DNA from 2 places in the Pseudoalteromonas sp. Xi13 genome. Region 2 is predicted to be linked to the other one. Evidence: predicted binding sites of a transcription regulator. Region 2 holds the regulator's gene; the other holds the start of a gene.
The links. The regulator LexA, encoded in region 2, represses DNA repair genes until DNA is damaged. The targets are predictions, from matches to a motif close to TACTGTATNNNNATACAGTA.

Region 1 (8,115 bases), on a different replicon from region 2:
GTTGAAATTTCATAAAGGACTGCCCTCTCTTCGTCTCCATATTCACGTAATTTATTTATAACCTGCTCGTCTTTCTCAATAGGCTCTTTTTCATCAAAATCCATTTTATCCGCATCTAATTCTTTTAAGTTATGAGCATGTTGCTTATTATTTGTAACGCCTAAAACCTCATCTAGTGAAGGGGGAATATCAATTTCAACTCCCATAAAACGAGCTTTATATGCATCATCTTTTAGGAAAAACTCATTAGTAATGAGCTCAATTTCACGATCTGCTCTCATTACAGATATCCCGAAATTTCTTAAACAGTCTTTCCCATACTCAGTTTTACCTGCTTGATTTTCACTTCCAAGATTAAGGATTCTAGTTATCATCTCAGATCTGGCAACTGAGCTTCTGATATGGATCGTATGCTGATTACCTTGAAACTCAACTTCAAAAGGGAAAGATTCTAGCTCCTCAAAGAAGGTGGGGGTTTCATCAACATGTAACCCTGGGAGTTCAGGTAAAGCAGAATCTGCAGTCAAGTAAAGTGGGTCATTTGCTTTAATAAAACCTGTTTTAGTTTCGCGTTCTAGGGCCTGCATTTTAGAACCACCAAAAGTATCAAATACCTTGAATTGAACTGAGCACTGACCTTTAGAGATAAATCTGCGATACATTCTGCCGATTTCATATTGAGATTTTGCAAATAATGTTGAAGAGCGCTTCCACTTTAATTTATCTAGATTTGACCATAAAACAAAGGTACCTGACTCAGGCATGTTTCCATCAAACATTGAATCTAAATACTTTTCGGGCATTTGTGATAATGTTGGCTCTGGCAGCTCACTGTAAACACCATCAATAATTTCTTGAACATCTAAATATGTATAGTAAACCTCTTGCTTATTTTTCCAGCTCCATACTTGTATTCTTTTGCATTGTGAAACAGAGGCATTGGGTAAACCCATACCGAATTTTCCCATGCCTGTTGTATCATCGTTTAATAGGTTCCCTTCTTTATCCTTTTCTCTGCCAGACTCACCAAAGCCTAATGCTGACGCCAATAAGCTTTTGGACATACCAGCTCCATTGTCAACTATGGCAATTTCTTCAATAGTCCTTTTCTGGTTTTCGAAAATAAGAATTTCAACTTTATCAGCACCTGCTTGTATAGAGTTATCTGCTAACTCAGCAATAGCATAGGCCGTATCTTTATAGCCGTTTGAACGTGCTGAAATAATATATTGTTTTGGGTTTACTAAAGACATTTTATAATCCTTTAAATTTTTTCACTTTCAAGCTCTGTCCACATCTCATTCCAATGCTTAAAAGCTAAATTAACATTATTAAATTCCGATATTTCATCTAAGACTGTGTAAATACGTGCAGATTTTGGGGCTAGGTTTGGATTACCACGTAACGCACGGCCTATCATTTGCAGGTATAAAACTAGGGAGTTTGTTGGGCGAGCTATTATAGCAACGTTGGTTTCAGGAGCATCAAAGCCCGTAGTAAGCATTTCGCAATTCACTAAAATATCTAAATCGCCATTCTTATAATTATCGATAATTTGATTTTTTTCTACCGATGTCGTGCTTTTACTATCAACAGATGCAGCCTTAACTCCCATGCAGCATAAAGAAAATGCTAAGTTTCTTGCATGCTCAATGTCACAAGCAAAAATAATCAATTTCGACTGATTACTTTTTACTTCATGTACTGCAGTTTTTAGAATAATAGAGTTACGATTATTTGAACTACTAAGCTTTTTTAATAGCTCACTTTCTGTGACATGATTTAAAGCATTCGTACTTTGATAAATATCAATATCATCATAATTTAATTCTATAAACTTAGGATCAGCTAAGTAATTTTCTTTTATTAAGAATTCCATGGGTTGATAAGGCGCAACATCCATAGTAATTTTATTATTACCAAAAAGCTCAGCAAGGGCCTTATTCTCAGGATCTAATTCTGGTTTATCATCTTTATAGACTCTCCCAGGTGTAGCAGTTAAACCAACAAGCTTGGCCTGAGGTGAAAATTCTAAAAATCGCTCCAAAACATCTTTATAAGTCGAAGCTAACGCTCGGTGCGCTTCATCAAAAATGACTAATGTAACTTTTTTGTCAAATGATGCGGTTTGATTTGGTGTCATTGAATTATAATAAGAGATTAATTTTTGTAACCCTCCCACTACAAAGCCACTCTTTAAGCTCTCAAGTGAAAAATGATTAACGCCATAATAACGGCCTTGAATAACCTCTCTATTACCAAGCTTTTGCCATGCTTTATTAAACTCTTCTGATGCTTGCTCACATAGAATTTCAGAATTAGCTAACCAAAGAACTAAAGCATTTTTTTTGGTCATTAAATGACGACATGCTATATGCATGGCCGTACGGGTCTTACCCGCTCCGGTAGGTAAATGAATTATTGCTTTATTATTTTTTCCAAATTCTATCGAACTGAATACTTTGTCAGATATCTCTATTTGATAAGGGTATAATCCATAATCAGGTTTTACAGTAGTGAAGGCCTTATAATCTTCACCTTCATCCGCAGATTCATTTAGATTTAAACCTAATGAGTTTAAAAATTTACCTAACCCTAGTTTCGAACTGCAGAAATCTTTAAGATTTACGTAATGAGTAGGATCAATTTCGTCAACGTAGGAGCCATTTATTTTAAAAAATATTTCATTAAGGTCTTCTTTACTTAACCTATCGATAAAATACTCTCGGCTAGCTTTAGATAAAAGTAATCGTATTGGATTTGAGTTCAGTATCGCCTGAACTAGTAACTTTTGTTGGTTATTTTCATCATAATACGACTTGTCTATGCTCAAGGTGTTTTCGAAGAAAGATAACGAATCTCGGCCTGCGAGAAACTTTAAAGCATTGACGCTAAAACTGCTAAGACACTTTTGAAGCACATCTTCTCCTTAAGAACTAAAAGTACTTATAAAGCACACCATTAAGTGCGCATTCATATTTGCCAAAGACTACAACAAAAGTATGTACCCCACAAGATATAATACTGATAACTAATAACTACTGTACATATAAACACATTCTCAGATAAAGTTCTTTCTCTACCATAAGAATCAAGTTAACATTACCTCTGGACATACTCTCCAACTAAAGGTTACAAAATTAGCATGAAAGCGAAATTTACAGGGCATGATACCTTCCCCCTACGCTACGGATGGTTATTCAAAGCAATTAATCACTTGAATAATAAAGGAAACTTTTCATCGAATGACGTATACATACGCAATTCTGTGGTTGAATTAGGTGTCGGTAAAAATATGGTCAAGGCGATTCAGTATTGGGCTGAGTCGACTAATGTGATAGAGAAAAACTCAAAAAGTGCTTCAGGGCACTATATTTCAGAAAACGGCAAGTTTTTATTTGATGATGCTGATAAGTGTGGAGCTGATCCATATTTAGAGTTACCGGGGTCTGTGTGGCTAATACATTTTTGGTTAAATTTTAATAATAAAAGCTTAACTGCCTATCGTTACTTTTTTAACTATTCTAATGTTCAATATTTCGAAAAAAGTAAGCTTGTGGATGATTGCTATGACGATGCAAAACGCCTAGTTAAAACAGAAATAGGTAACCTAAGCACATTAAAAAAAGATGTAGATTGTTTTTTAAACACTTACAGCAAAAAACAAAAAAATAGTGCAACAAAAAAAACTGTAAAAGTTGATGAAGACCATTTTACCTCACCTTTAGCTGAATTAAATTTAGTACAAGATAATGGTGGCGGCTTTTATGTAAGTAACCTTGCTGAACGCCCTGAGCTACCTGTTGAAATATTTATTTATGCATTGCTTGAGTTTTTTAACGAAGAAACAAAAGACTCTAATGTAGGCACTGTTGATTTTGATTCTTTACTTACTAAACCTTGCTCACCGGGAAGAATATTTAGGCTTTCAGAGTCTGGGCTAGGGCAAAAGTTAGATGAAGCACAGAGCTTTACTAATAAAAAAGTAACTTGGGTGGATTCTTTGGGTTTACGTCAAGTAAGTATATCTGCTGATATAAAAAATAATGCAATCGATTACTTAAAAATGTACTACGGTAAATAACATGTCTGAATCTTTAATTACAATAAATCAACGCTACAAAAGTTCGACACGAATTGATACCGAGAGTACTGATTTTTCTCCATTTATAGATGAATTTGTACTACATGGTACAGCTATAAATGTACTTGATACTGTTAGTCGCGAATTTGAAAATAGTACACAACGCGCGTATACAATTACAGGGCCTTATGGGTCGGGTAAATCAACCGTTGCTTTATTTTTATCTTGCCTACTTTCTACTGACTTAAAACAACGTAATTATGCACTAAAAAAATTAAACAGCTCTCAAAGCGTTGTTACCGATTTTGAAGAGCGCTTTGCGTTAAAAAATGGCTGGCAAACTGTTAAGCATGTTTGTGGTTTAGAAGCACCAGCTAACAGTATATTGGTTAGCTTGCTAAATGCATTTGACCAAGATTTTGACTCAGAAGAAATCTCGAGCTTTGACGATGATAAATGCCTAGCAGAAATAAAAAAGCTTTTACAAAAACCAAGTGAAAATGAAGATGGTGTTTTAATTTTACTTGATGAAATGGGTAAAGCTTTAGACTATCAATCTCGTGAAAACAAAGATTTACACTTATTTCAATCTTTAGCCGATATTGTACAGCAGGCAAAACGACCTGTTTTACTTATGGGCTTTTTACATCAGGCGTTTTCTGATTACGCTAAAAATAAAGATGTTAAAACTCAAAAAGAATGGAGCAAGGTTCAAGGCCGCTACCGCGATTTAAGCTTTAACCCATCGATTGATGAGTCTTTAACGCTAGTAGGTGATTCTATATATAGAGCACCTAAAATAGCAGATGCTATAGAGTCTAGATACGCCGATTTAGTTAGTACTGTAAGCGGCGCTTTTACAAACCAAAATAAAAACAAGCATGCACTTAGCAAAACACTGCCACTAGATCCTATTGTTAGTTTATTGCTTGGCCCTGTATCTCGTCGTCGCTTTTCTCAGAACGAACGTAGCTTATTTGGCTTTTTAGCATCCCATGAAAAATTTGGATTTAGAGAGTTTCTAGATTCAAATTACTGCGTGCTCAATGAAGAGCTAAATCTTTATCGCCCAGAAATGTATTGGGACTACCTTTACCACAATTTACACCATTTAATTGTTACCTCGCAGGACAGTAAAGCATGGCTTGAAGGCTCTGATGCTATATATAGAGCTGAGCAAAAAGGTGACGAACTCCATATTGCTATTACTAAGGTTATTGCCTTATTAACTATTTTTGGCTTTCATCATCAGTTACATGCTAAACGAAGTTTTATTAAAGAGTACTTTGTTTGTCGTGGTTATAAGTCAAATGACGTTGATAATGCAATTAAAGAGCTAGAAGCAAGCACTGTAATTATTTATCGCCAGAAACATGATGCTTTATTTGTGTTTCAAGGTAGTGATATTGATATTAATAATCTTATTAGTGAGCAAATTGAGGTTATTAGTGAAGGTGTTGACTGGACAGAAGCATGCGCTACACCGCAAAATATTTTAGCAACAGCACATTACCATAAAACCGGTACTATGCGCTGGGCTACCACTAAATTATTAAATAAGTTCGATACCACTGCATTTGAAACGTTTGTAACTAAGCCAAAAACAGGTGAGGCATTCACTTACTTTGTTTTACCAACAAACCCAGAAGTTGCTAAAACTCTTAAAGATAACGCAGCAGAAATGCCGTTTGCGGTAATAGGTACACTCAAAGACTTTACAAACTTAAAAACGGCGGCTATTGAGTTAATAGCACTTCGTAAGATCTTAAAAGAAGAGAAAAAGATCACTCACGATTTAATTGCTAAAAACGAGCTAGAAAGCCGAATAAAGTTTGCCCAAGCGAATGTAGACAGCGAAATACAGAATGCGTATACAAATGCTAGCTGGTCATACTGTGGTAAAAAATTAGCAACATTACCTTTAGCCACAATAGCCTCTAATATAGCTGATAAGATATTCCATGAGTCGCCGTCAGTAATCAACGAGTTAGTTAATCGTTCTAAGCCCTCTGGTAGTGCAAACAGTGCTATTCGTAAGTTAATGAACGCTATGTTTGAGAATGGCGATGAAAAAGATTTAGGCTTTGATGACAAGGCATTCCCCCCTGAAAAGGGCCTTTACCTTTCTTGTTTAAAAAGTAAGGGGTGGCATTGCGAAACCCCAGAGGGTTATTTATTTCCAAGCACTTGGACTAAAGATGCAATAGCAGCAAACCCTAAAATGCATGCTTTATTTGAAAGCGGCTTTGAGTTTATAAAGAACAATTCTTCCAAGCAGCATGTAACCTTGGCAGAGCTTTATGAAATGTGGATGTTACCTCCTTATGGCTTAACAGCTGGACTATGCCGCATTTACGGTTTAGCACTTTTAAAGTCATTAGAGGGGCAAGTAGCTTTTTATGATTGGGATTCAACAAAACAATTTGTTTTTATTCCTGAGCTTGATGAAGAGCTTGTTAATAAAATCTATAAGTACCCGAGCGAAGCGGGAGTTAGATACTTTGAAATCTCAGAAATTCAAAGTCACCTTTTAGATAACCTTGCAAAAGCCACTTTAGGTGAAGCTAAAAATGATTCTGCAATCTTAAATATTGCTAAGCACATAGTCGGGATTATCCATAAACTACCAACTTGGGTTAAAAAAACGAGTGGTGAAAGCTTTACAGGCTCAAACGAAAACGGGCTAACAAAACAAGCAAGAGATTTTAGAAATAAAGTTATCGCTGCCAACGACCCTTATAAGCTTATTTTAGATGACTTGCCTGCTGTTTTTGGGTTTAAAAAAGATGACCCTGAAGTTGAAGAAAAGCTAGGCCAATACCTAAAAACTGCAATTGAAGACCTAAGTGCTCAGCATGACATGCTACTTAATGGCTTCAAACAAATTATAGTCAATATGCTTGGTGAAGATTTTAATAATACCTTAAAAGAGCGCTGTGATTTAGTTGAAAAAGAAGCTAAGCGCCCTAAGGTAAAAGATCTTGCTAAGCGCCTATCACAATATATAGACGGTAAAGCTAAATTTGAGTTCGTAATTAATATATTAACAGGTGTTCCTGAGCGTAATTGGACTGATAAACATTTAAGAAGTGGATTAGATGAGCTGCAAAGTTTATGTGTGCAATTTAGGCGTATAGAATCTTTTAGTAATTTTAATACTCAAGGCTCTTCTAGACCTATCGCTTTTATAACTACAGACAACGAAGGTAACCATCAAGAATATAGTAGCTTTACTAAGCATGATTTAGCTGCTGACGGTGACGTTCAAACAGCTGTGCATAACATTGAACACGCTATTGCAGAAATGCCTAAAGAAAAGCAACTTGCAGCACTTACAAATTTACTAACAAATTTGATGGATCAGAATGAAGTTGAGGTAACAGATGACAGAGAAAGTTAAACATGTTTTAGGCCTTTCAGGCGGTAAGGACAGTAGTGCTTTAGCTTTATTTGTTAAAGAAACTTACCCAGATCTAGATGTAGAGTACTTTTTTACTGATACAGGCTATGAACTGCCAGAAACTAATGAGTTTATTGATCAACTTGAGGAAAAGCTTGGCTATATACACCGCTTAAATGCGCGTTCGTTAAATAATATTGAAGGGCGTGGCGAGAAAGATTTTGCTCACCTTTTAAAAGAGCATGGTAATTATTTACCCTCACAGCGCGACCGTTGGTGTACTGTTCAAATGAAGTTAAAACCGTTTGAGCAGTGGCTAGATAGTTTTATACAAGATGGCTATAAAATAAAAAACTATGTTGGCATTAGAGCTGATGAACCTGATCGATCTGGTTATATGACAATTGAAAAACCTATCGAGTCTGTTTTTCCATTTAGAGAGCACGGCATAGTTAGGAGTGATATTGAAAATATATTACAACGCAATGGCTTAGAGCTGCCTGAATATTATAAATGGCGCTCTCGTTCTGGTTGTACATTTTGTTTTTATCAGAGAAAAATTGAATGGGTTAAGCTTATGGAAAAGCACCCTGATTTATTTGAAGAAGCCAAAGCTTTTGAAAAAGGCGAT
Region 2 (8,115 bases):
TATAAACCAGCTCATTCCTTGTCGAAATGAGCGGTCCATTTGCGCTGAATATAAGCCCTGATCAGACTCGCTAATTACATTTTTAAACCAGCTAAAAATCATATACAGCAGCACTGCAATGCCTGCATATAGCAGGTACACACCGCTGCCCCCTTCACTTTCTAAGTTCATGACTGTTAAAGCCGCACCCACTGCAATAAAAAATAACGCCACCGCGCCCACTATGGGCCAAGGACTTTGCTCGGGTACGTAGTAGTTTTCATAATCTTGATTCATGTTACTTGCTCCTAGTTTTACACTAGACATGCAGGCTAGTTATTACTTGCTACTAGCTGCTCACTAATATCAAATACGGTGTACGATAAAGTTAGCTCTTCTACATCGCTCGGCAGTGCGGTATCAACATAAAAAAGCAGCTTAAACTCAAGCTCTTCACCCGCTTTTAGGGGTTGTTGATCAAAGCAAAAGCACGCTATTTTATGTAAGTACTTGGCTGCCTTTCCGGGCGATACAGAAGGTACCGCTTGCATTACTTTATCGATATCACTGGTGTTCTTTGCGCTAAACATCACCTCACGCATGGCACCTGGTTTCACATCAACACTGTATTGTTTAGATTTAACAATAAACGGCGCACCACTTTGCGCATGGGTTGTAAAGCTCACACCTATTTCTCGATTTTGTGCAACCTGTGTACTTTGCTTAGCTTGTTCAAGCGACGGCTTGCCATTAAGCCCAGTTATGTCGCAAAACACGTCATATAAGGGCACTAAGGCAAATGCAAAAGCAAACATACCTATACAAATAAGAATTAGGCGCTTTAATAGCGGTGCATGTGTCATTATTTAATTTCCGGCGGCGTAGAAAAAGTATGATACGGCGCAGGAGAGTCCACTTCCCACTCTAAACCTTCAGCACCATCCCACACTTTTGCAGGGACTTTATCGCCCCCTCGGGCACATTTAATTACCACCGCCACAAAGAGTAACTGCGATAAACCAAAGGCAAACCCACCTATGCTTATGATTGCGTTAAAATCAGCAAACTGCAGGGCGTAATCGGGAATACGGCGCGGCATGCCTGCCAGCCCGACAAAATGCATAGGGAAAAACAATACATTTACGCTTACCAGCGACAACCAAAAGTGCCACTTAGCCAAGGCAATGTTGTACATGTTGCCCGTCCACTTAGGCAGCCAATAATAAGCCCCCGCCATAATCGAAAATATTGCCCCCGTAACTAACACGTAATGAAAGTGCGCCACCACAAAGTAAGTATCGTGATACTGAAAATCAGCAGGGGTTATAGCCAACATCAGCCCCGAAAAGCCCCCTAAAGTAAACAGCACAATAAAGGCAATACTAAATAGCATGGGCACTTCAAAACTTATTGACCCTCGCCACATAGTGGCTACCCAGTTAAATACTTTTACCCCTGTAGGCACCGATATCAGCATGGTCGCGTACATAAAAAATAGCTCGCCAGCAACGGGCATACCGGTCGTAAACATATGATGCGCCCACACAATAAAGCTCAGTAATGCAATAGAGGAGGTTGCGTAAACCATTGAGGCATAACCAAATAGTTTTTTACGTGAGAATGTAGGCACTATGGTCGAAATAATACCAAAGGCGGGTAAAATCATGATGTACACTTCGGGATGACCAAAAAACCAAAATATGTGCTGAAACATCACCGGATCGCCGCCACCTGCCGCATCAAAAAAGCTGGTTCCAAAGTATTTATCGGTGAGTACCATAGTGACCGCTCCGGCCAGTACGGGCATAACAGCAATTAATAAAAATGCGGTTATTAGCCATGTCCAAACAAATAATGGTAGCTTCATCCATGTCATGCCTGGGGCCCGTAAATTAACAATGGTCACAATTACGTTTATTGCGCCCATAATTGAGCTAATCCCCATAATGTGCACTGCAAACACAAACATTGCAGTGTTATCGTTACTGTACGTTGTTGAAAGCGGCGCATAGAACGTCCAGCCAAATGCGGGGCCGCCTCCAGGCATTAATAACGAGGCCAATAAAATTAAAAAAGCGAAGGGTAAAATCCAAAAGCTCCAGTTGTTCATTCTGGGCAGTGCCATATCTGGCGCGCCAATCATGAGCGGTACCATCCAGTTAGCAAGTCCCGTAAAGGCTGGCATTACAGCACCAAACACCATAATTAAACCGTGTACTGTGGTCATTTGGTTAAAAAAGTGTGGGTCTACCAATTGTAATCCTGGCTGAAATAACTCAGCCCGAATAACCATGGCCATTGCACCGCCAATTAAAAACATAGTCAGCGAAAAAATTAAGTACATGCTGCCAATATCTTTATGGTTTGTTGTGTATAACCAACGTTTAAAACCTTTGGCTGGGTGATGGCCGTGGTGAGCATCATTGGCGTTAGGTTGTTCTACTATGCTACTCATTAGTTCGCCTCCGCATCAAGTGCTGCCTGAATTTCACTAGGTTGGATGACATCACCCGTTTCATTACCCCACGCATTACGTTTATAGGTAATTACCGCTGCAAGTTGTTTAATTGAGAGCTGCTTTGCAAATGCCTGCATTGCAGTTCCTGGTCGGCCATGAATCACTACATCAATGTGATCTTTTATATCACCCAAAACAATGGGGCTGCCTTTTAGCGCAGGAAATACGCCCGGTAACCCCATACCTGTAGGTTGATGACACGCAGCGCAACTTGCCATATACACTTGCTCACCTAGTGTCATTAGCTCTTCTTTAGGAATTGTTTTATCAAGCAATGCTGCATCAGCAAGTGCGGCTTTTTGCTTAGCTTGCTTAGCATCTGCAAGCCATGCGTTAAAGTCCTCTTGCGATTTAGCTTCAACCACCACGGGCATAAAACCATGGTCTTTACCGCACAGCTCTGCACACTGCCCTCGGTAAATACCTTCTTCGTTGATGTTGGTCCACGTTTCGTTGATAAACCCCGGATTGGCATCTTTTTTAACGGCAAAATCGGGTACCCACCAAGAGTGAATAACATCATCAGAGGTCATTAAAAAACGCACCTTTTGATTAATTGGCAGTACTAAAGGTTTATCAACCTCAAGTAAATAATTAGGGTTTTTATTAGCAAGGTTGGCTATTTCGTCTTGAGGGGTAGATAAAATAGAGTAAAACTCTACGTCTTCGCCCATATATTCATAATGCCACTTCCACTGTGACCCTGTAATTTTAATGGTTAAGTCAGCCTTACTGGCATCTTCCATCGCAATGAGGGTTTTAGTGGCAGGGATTGCCATGGCAATTAAAATAACAAACGGAATGGCAGTCCAAAGAATTTCTACTTTGGTACTTTCATGAAATTGGGCAGGAACTGCCCCTTTAGATTTACGGTGATGAATCAGTGCCCAAAACATTATTGCGAACACTATCACCCCAATCACACAACATATTAAAAATATGGTCATGTGTAGCTGATATACATTATTACTTATATCGGTTACGCCCTTGCGCATATTGTATTGGCTATTAGCCAGCACTTGCTGCGGGAACATAATCAACACAAGCCACAAGGTAGAGGTCAGTTTACCCATGTGACGGCTCCTTTGATGCTATTGCGAATGCAAAGCGAAGAGGCATACGGCTTAAACGCCAATTCGTTATTTTTATTTTTTTACCAATCTTATTTTTGATTGGTATCGCTAGGACAACAAAAGGTTTGTGTATATTGTGTGTTCTCATAACTAAAAAGCTGTGAGTTATTGTTAGTCCAGCACATTAATGATTAGCTAAAAAACGTACAACAAGCAAGTTTTAGTATAAAAAACAATCAAGTGATATTTTAAAATTGACTAAATGACGGCGTATTAAATTGTTATTTAACAGCCAAGATACGAGCAAAATTAAGGGATGTAACACGCTTAGGAAGATAAAAGTATGAGTGAAAAAAAGTTTACAGCCTAAATAATTTTAGGGCGTTTTGAGATGGTGGAAGGTCTGTTTTTAAAACAAAAATGCACACTAAAAAGTGCGCATTTATAGATATTACTTAAAAATAGTTAAAAATTACATCCAGTCGGCATTTCTTATTACGCCAACGGCTAACCCTTCAATATTAAACGACTCGTTTTCAAGGTCTACTTCAATTGGCGTAAACTCTTCGTTTTCGGCGTGTAATAATACTTTTCGGCCTGCTTTTTCTAGGCGTTTTACGGTTACGTCTTCATCTACTCGTGCAACCACAACTTGGCCATTTTCTGCTGTTTGAGTACGGTGTACAGCAAGTAAGTCGCCATCCATAATACCTATATCTTTCATACTCATGCCGTTAACACGCAGTAAAAAGTCGGCGGCTGGTTTAAACATAAGTGGGTCTATTTTACAGTGACTCTCAACATGCTCTTGCGCCAAAATAGGCGAACCCGCTGCAACTCTACCTATTAATGGTAGACCTAGTTGCTCAGGCTCCTCTTCTTCAACCAATTGAATACCACGGCTTGCGCCTGGTTTCATTTTAATAACACCTTTTTTGGCAAGCGCTTTTAAGTGCTCTTCTGCGGCATTGGCACTTTTAAAACCGAGTGTTTGCGCAATTTCGGCACGTGTAGGAGGCATACCAGTGTCTTTAATAAAAACTTTTATTAGTTCGAGTATTTGAGCTTGGCGTTTAGTTAATGGTCGCATACAACTGGTTTTCCATACAGTACATTTAACTGTGAGTATATACAGTTAAATAAAAATCGCAAATTTAAATTGTGCTTTAAAATAGCTAAATACACCGCACCTGGATAAATTTTAGGTAATTACAGACGTTCAGTATTTAAAATGCTATAAATTTGCTTTCAATATAAAGGAGTAATTATGAGTATTTGGCATCAACCCATCACATTAGAGCTTTGCAAACAGTTAGATGAGGGAATAAACGGCCAAGGCACGCTGATGAAAACCATGGGCATAGAAATAACCGAAATAGGAGATGATTACCTAGTGGCTACCATGCCTGCTATTCCTGAGCATCATAATCCTATTGGTATGGTACATGGTGGCGCAAATGTGGTACTTGCTGAAACCGTAGCAAGCTACGCCGCTAACTTTGTAGTGGACTTTACAAAATTTTATTGTGTTGGACAGGAAATTAGCGCCAGCCACTTAAAGGCCTCTCGAAATGGCACTTTAACCGCCGTTACTCGTGCATTTCATATTGGTAAGCGCAGTTCTGTATGGGAAATAAAAATAACCAATAGCCGCGGCGAGCTTTGCTGCGTATCAAAAATGACCGCAGCGGTTGTCGAGCGCAAATAATTAACTATGGCTACTTTTCGATAGGGTAAATCGTTATTTCCATACCAGCGCCAATTGCAGATATACGTAGCAGTGTATCTGCATGTAGAGCTTGGTTAAAACACTTAGGTGACGTGCCCGACTCAAAGCCTATATCAAACGTTCTGCGCGAACAGCTTAGCCACTGCTTAAGCGCATTACGTGAACACGACTCTATTAATTCACATAAGTGGTTGATTGCTTTGTCTGGCGTGGTTATATCACCTGAGGCTTCAATACGCGCCAATTGACGATATTCGTCTTTGTCATAATGCAAAACCATCGCGTTTTTCTTTAAGTCTGCCACTAGGGCACTAATATCTTGTTTAGACTCAAGCTCTAGATCTACATTTAAAAATTGAATTTCCGACATTGTCTGCTTTTTACCCTCTTATAGTTTCATCGCAAACTTTAACGCAGTTTTACTTTTATACCAAATCAACTAAGCGCTAAACATGGCTTTATTAATAGAAAATACCTGTTTAAACGCCATTGGCATCTAATTTGCCTTATAAAACGGGTTAGGCTAGTTACGCTTAATTTTACCGTTTATGTATGAAAGTTATACACACACTGTGTAATTAAACGCTTCAGGAGGACAATTATGGCAGATCATGGCCCGCAAATTAAAAACGACGATCAGTACGATGCGCTTCGAGATGAAGGCATGAGCAAACAAAAAGCCGCGCGCATTGCTAATAGCAATACTCATAAAACCGCAGTTAAAGGCGGCAAAGCCTCAAAGTATGAGCAGCGCACTAAAAAGCAGCTGTACAATAAAGCTAAAGAGCTCGGCATTAGCGGCCGCTCAAAAATGAGCAAACAAGGGCTAATAAATGCCTTACGTGAGCATTAAACACAGCCTCACTGATTTTTTACCGCTCCTTTTTATTATTTTTATAAAGTTAGAGTAAGCTTATGAATAACTGCGACAAAATGCCGCAGTAAAAGCATGGGCTGCTGTAATACACTAACGCTAAAAATAATAAGAAGCACAAAATGAGAAAACAACTATTTAAGCGCGCTCGAAAACTACATAAGTGGCTAGGCTATTTACTTGCCTTACAAATTTTAGCTTGGCTTTTAGGCGGCTTAGTAATGAGCGCGATACCACTTGAATACGTACACGGTAAGCACCTTGCTAAGCGCATACTTACAAACCCATTTACTCAAGCAGACTACCCCACATCACTCGATAATATTACTGCGCAAGTGCCTAACCCCACGCAAATAGTGTTTGAGCACTTTTTAACGACCCCGCTTATTACTGTTATTAATAGTGGCGAGCAGCAAAGCTTTAATGGTTTAACGGGCCGCCCTTTTCAGCCACCGACTAAAATACAAATTACCGCTAATGCACAAGCGCATTTACTCATCGATGCTAAGCCAATTAGCACAACGCTTTTAAAACAAGGCACTCGAGAGGTGGGATACAAAACAAATGTGTGGCAAGTACAATTTAACGACACCTTTAATACTACGCTGTATTTAAATGCAATTAACGGCAAAGTTATCACCGTTCGCAGCACACTATGGCACATATTCGACTTTTTTTGGATGCTACACATAATGGATTACGACGAGCGTGAAGATTTTAACAACCCGCTTCTCATCAGTTTTGCAGCCACCAGCGTACTATTTTGTTTATGCGGTATTATTTTATTAATACAAAACGTTAGGCTAAAAAAACTTACACGTGTTGGTCAATCAAAATAGGGTTGCCGTCTGGGTCGGTAATAATAAAACTTTTATCACCCACAGGTTCAACCTGGATATGAGCGTTTTGAAAATATTCGCTAAGCGCATCAACATCCTTAAACTCTGTAACGGTTTGTGCGTTTTGATCCCAGCCAGGATTGAAGGTCAGCATGTTTTTATCAAACATACCCGAGAACAAACCAATTAAATGCTCACCGTTTTTCATCACTAGCCAGTTTTGCTCTATCTCACCTGCAAACTCGCTAAAGCCCAACTTTTCGTAAAACGCTTTTGAGGCTCTAATATCTTTAACTGTTAAACTTATTGAAAAAGCACCTAGCATAGTCATCTCCTCGCTATTTTTATATCAGTATAGAGTGTACTAAGCATTGCGGATTCAAATTTGTTCAGGCTTTATCTTTTAGCAGCAAAACTTTAGACTAGCGCCTCCTGTAGTTCACGTATGTGATGGATATGCTTAAATTTATTTTGGCCTTTGTGGCTTGTTGTATTTGTTTTTCTGCATCGAGTGAAGAATTTACCCGTTTTTCAACGGCTAAAAGGCACTTAATTAAAACCCTACCCGAAAACGCCAAAAGCCTTTACTGCGGCTGCAACATTAAAAAACAAGGTAAAAAGCTAATCCCCGACCCTAGCAACTGTGGTTATATTCCACGTAATACGTTAACTTCCTCTGGCAAGGTTAATGTACGTGCACTGCGTATAGAGTGGGAGCATATAGTGCCGGCGTGGGAATTTGGTCACCAGCTACAATGCTGGCAAAACGGTGGTCGTAAAAACTGTCGCAAGGTCAGTGCTAAATTTAGAAAAATGGAAGCCGATATAAACAATTTAGCCCCTGCTATTGGCGAAATTAACGCAGATCGCTCTAACTATCGCTTTGGCATGCTTAGCGAAAACGCTACCCAATATGGCCGCTGCCAAGTAAAGGTTAACTTTAAACAACGCGTTGTAGAGCCTCCTTTTTATGCCCGTAAGCGCATTGCCGACACCTACGCCTATATGCAAAAAACATACGGCTTAAAAATATCAGCTAAACAACAAAAGCTATTTGATGCCTGGCAAAAACAAGCATTTGCAGATAAAAGCAGCGCAAGTAA

Region 1: EJ103_RS19625 (DUF4007 family protein) is a predicted target of LexA. The motif match lies at 3,040-3,059, and genes of this name have one in related genera.

What each region holds. Positions count from the first base shown of each region.
Region 1 covers NZ_CP034440.1:716,574-724,688, forward strand. Annotated here, with positions in the region: gene EJ103_RS19615 (ATP-binding protein) at 1-1,253, opposite strand, end outside; gene EJ103_RS19620 (DEAD/DEAH box helicase) at 1,265-2,920, opposite strand; gene EJ103_RS19625 (DUF4007 family protein) at 3,146-4,084, shown strand; gene EJ103_RS19630 (hypothetical protein) at 4,086-7,484, shown strand; gene EJ103_RS19635 (phosphoadenosine phosphosulfate reductase family protein) at 7,468-8,115, shown strand, end outside.
Region 2 covers NZ_CP034439.1:3,478,143-3,486,257, forward strand. Annotated here, with positions in the region: gene EJ103_RS15695 (cytochrome c oxidase subunit 3) at 1-276, opposite strand, end outside; gene EJ103_RS15700 (cytochrome c oxidase assembly protein) at 312-842, opposite strand; gene ctaD (cytochrome c oxidase subunit I) at 842-2,434, opposite strand; gene coxB (cytochrome c oxidase subunit II) at 2,434-3,570, opposite strand; gene lexA (transcriptional repressor LexA) at 4,043-4,660, opposite strand; gene EJ103_RS15720 (hotdog fold thioesterase) at 4,838-5,278, shown strand; gene EJ103_RS15725 (hypothetical protein) at 5,289-5,669, opposite strand; gene EJ103_RS15730 (Rho termination factor N-terminal domain-containing protein) at 5,898-6,152, shown strand; gene EJ103_RS15735 (hypothetical protein) at 6,296-7,012, shown strand; gene EJ103_RS15740 (VOC family protein) at 6,987-7,337, opposite strand; gene EJ103_RS15745 (endonuclease) at 7,463-8,115, shown strand, end outside.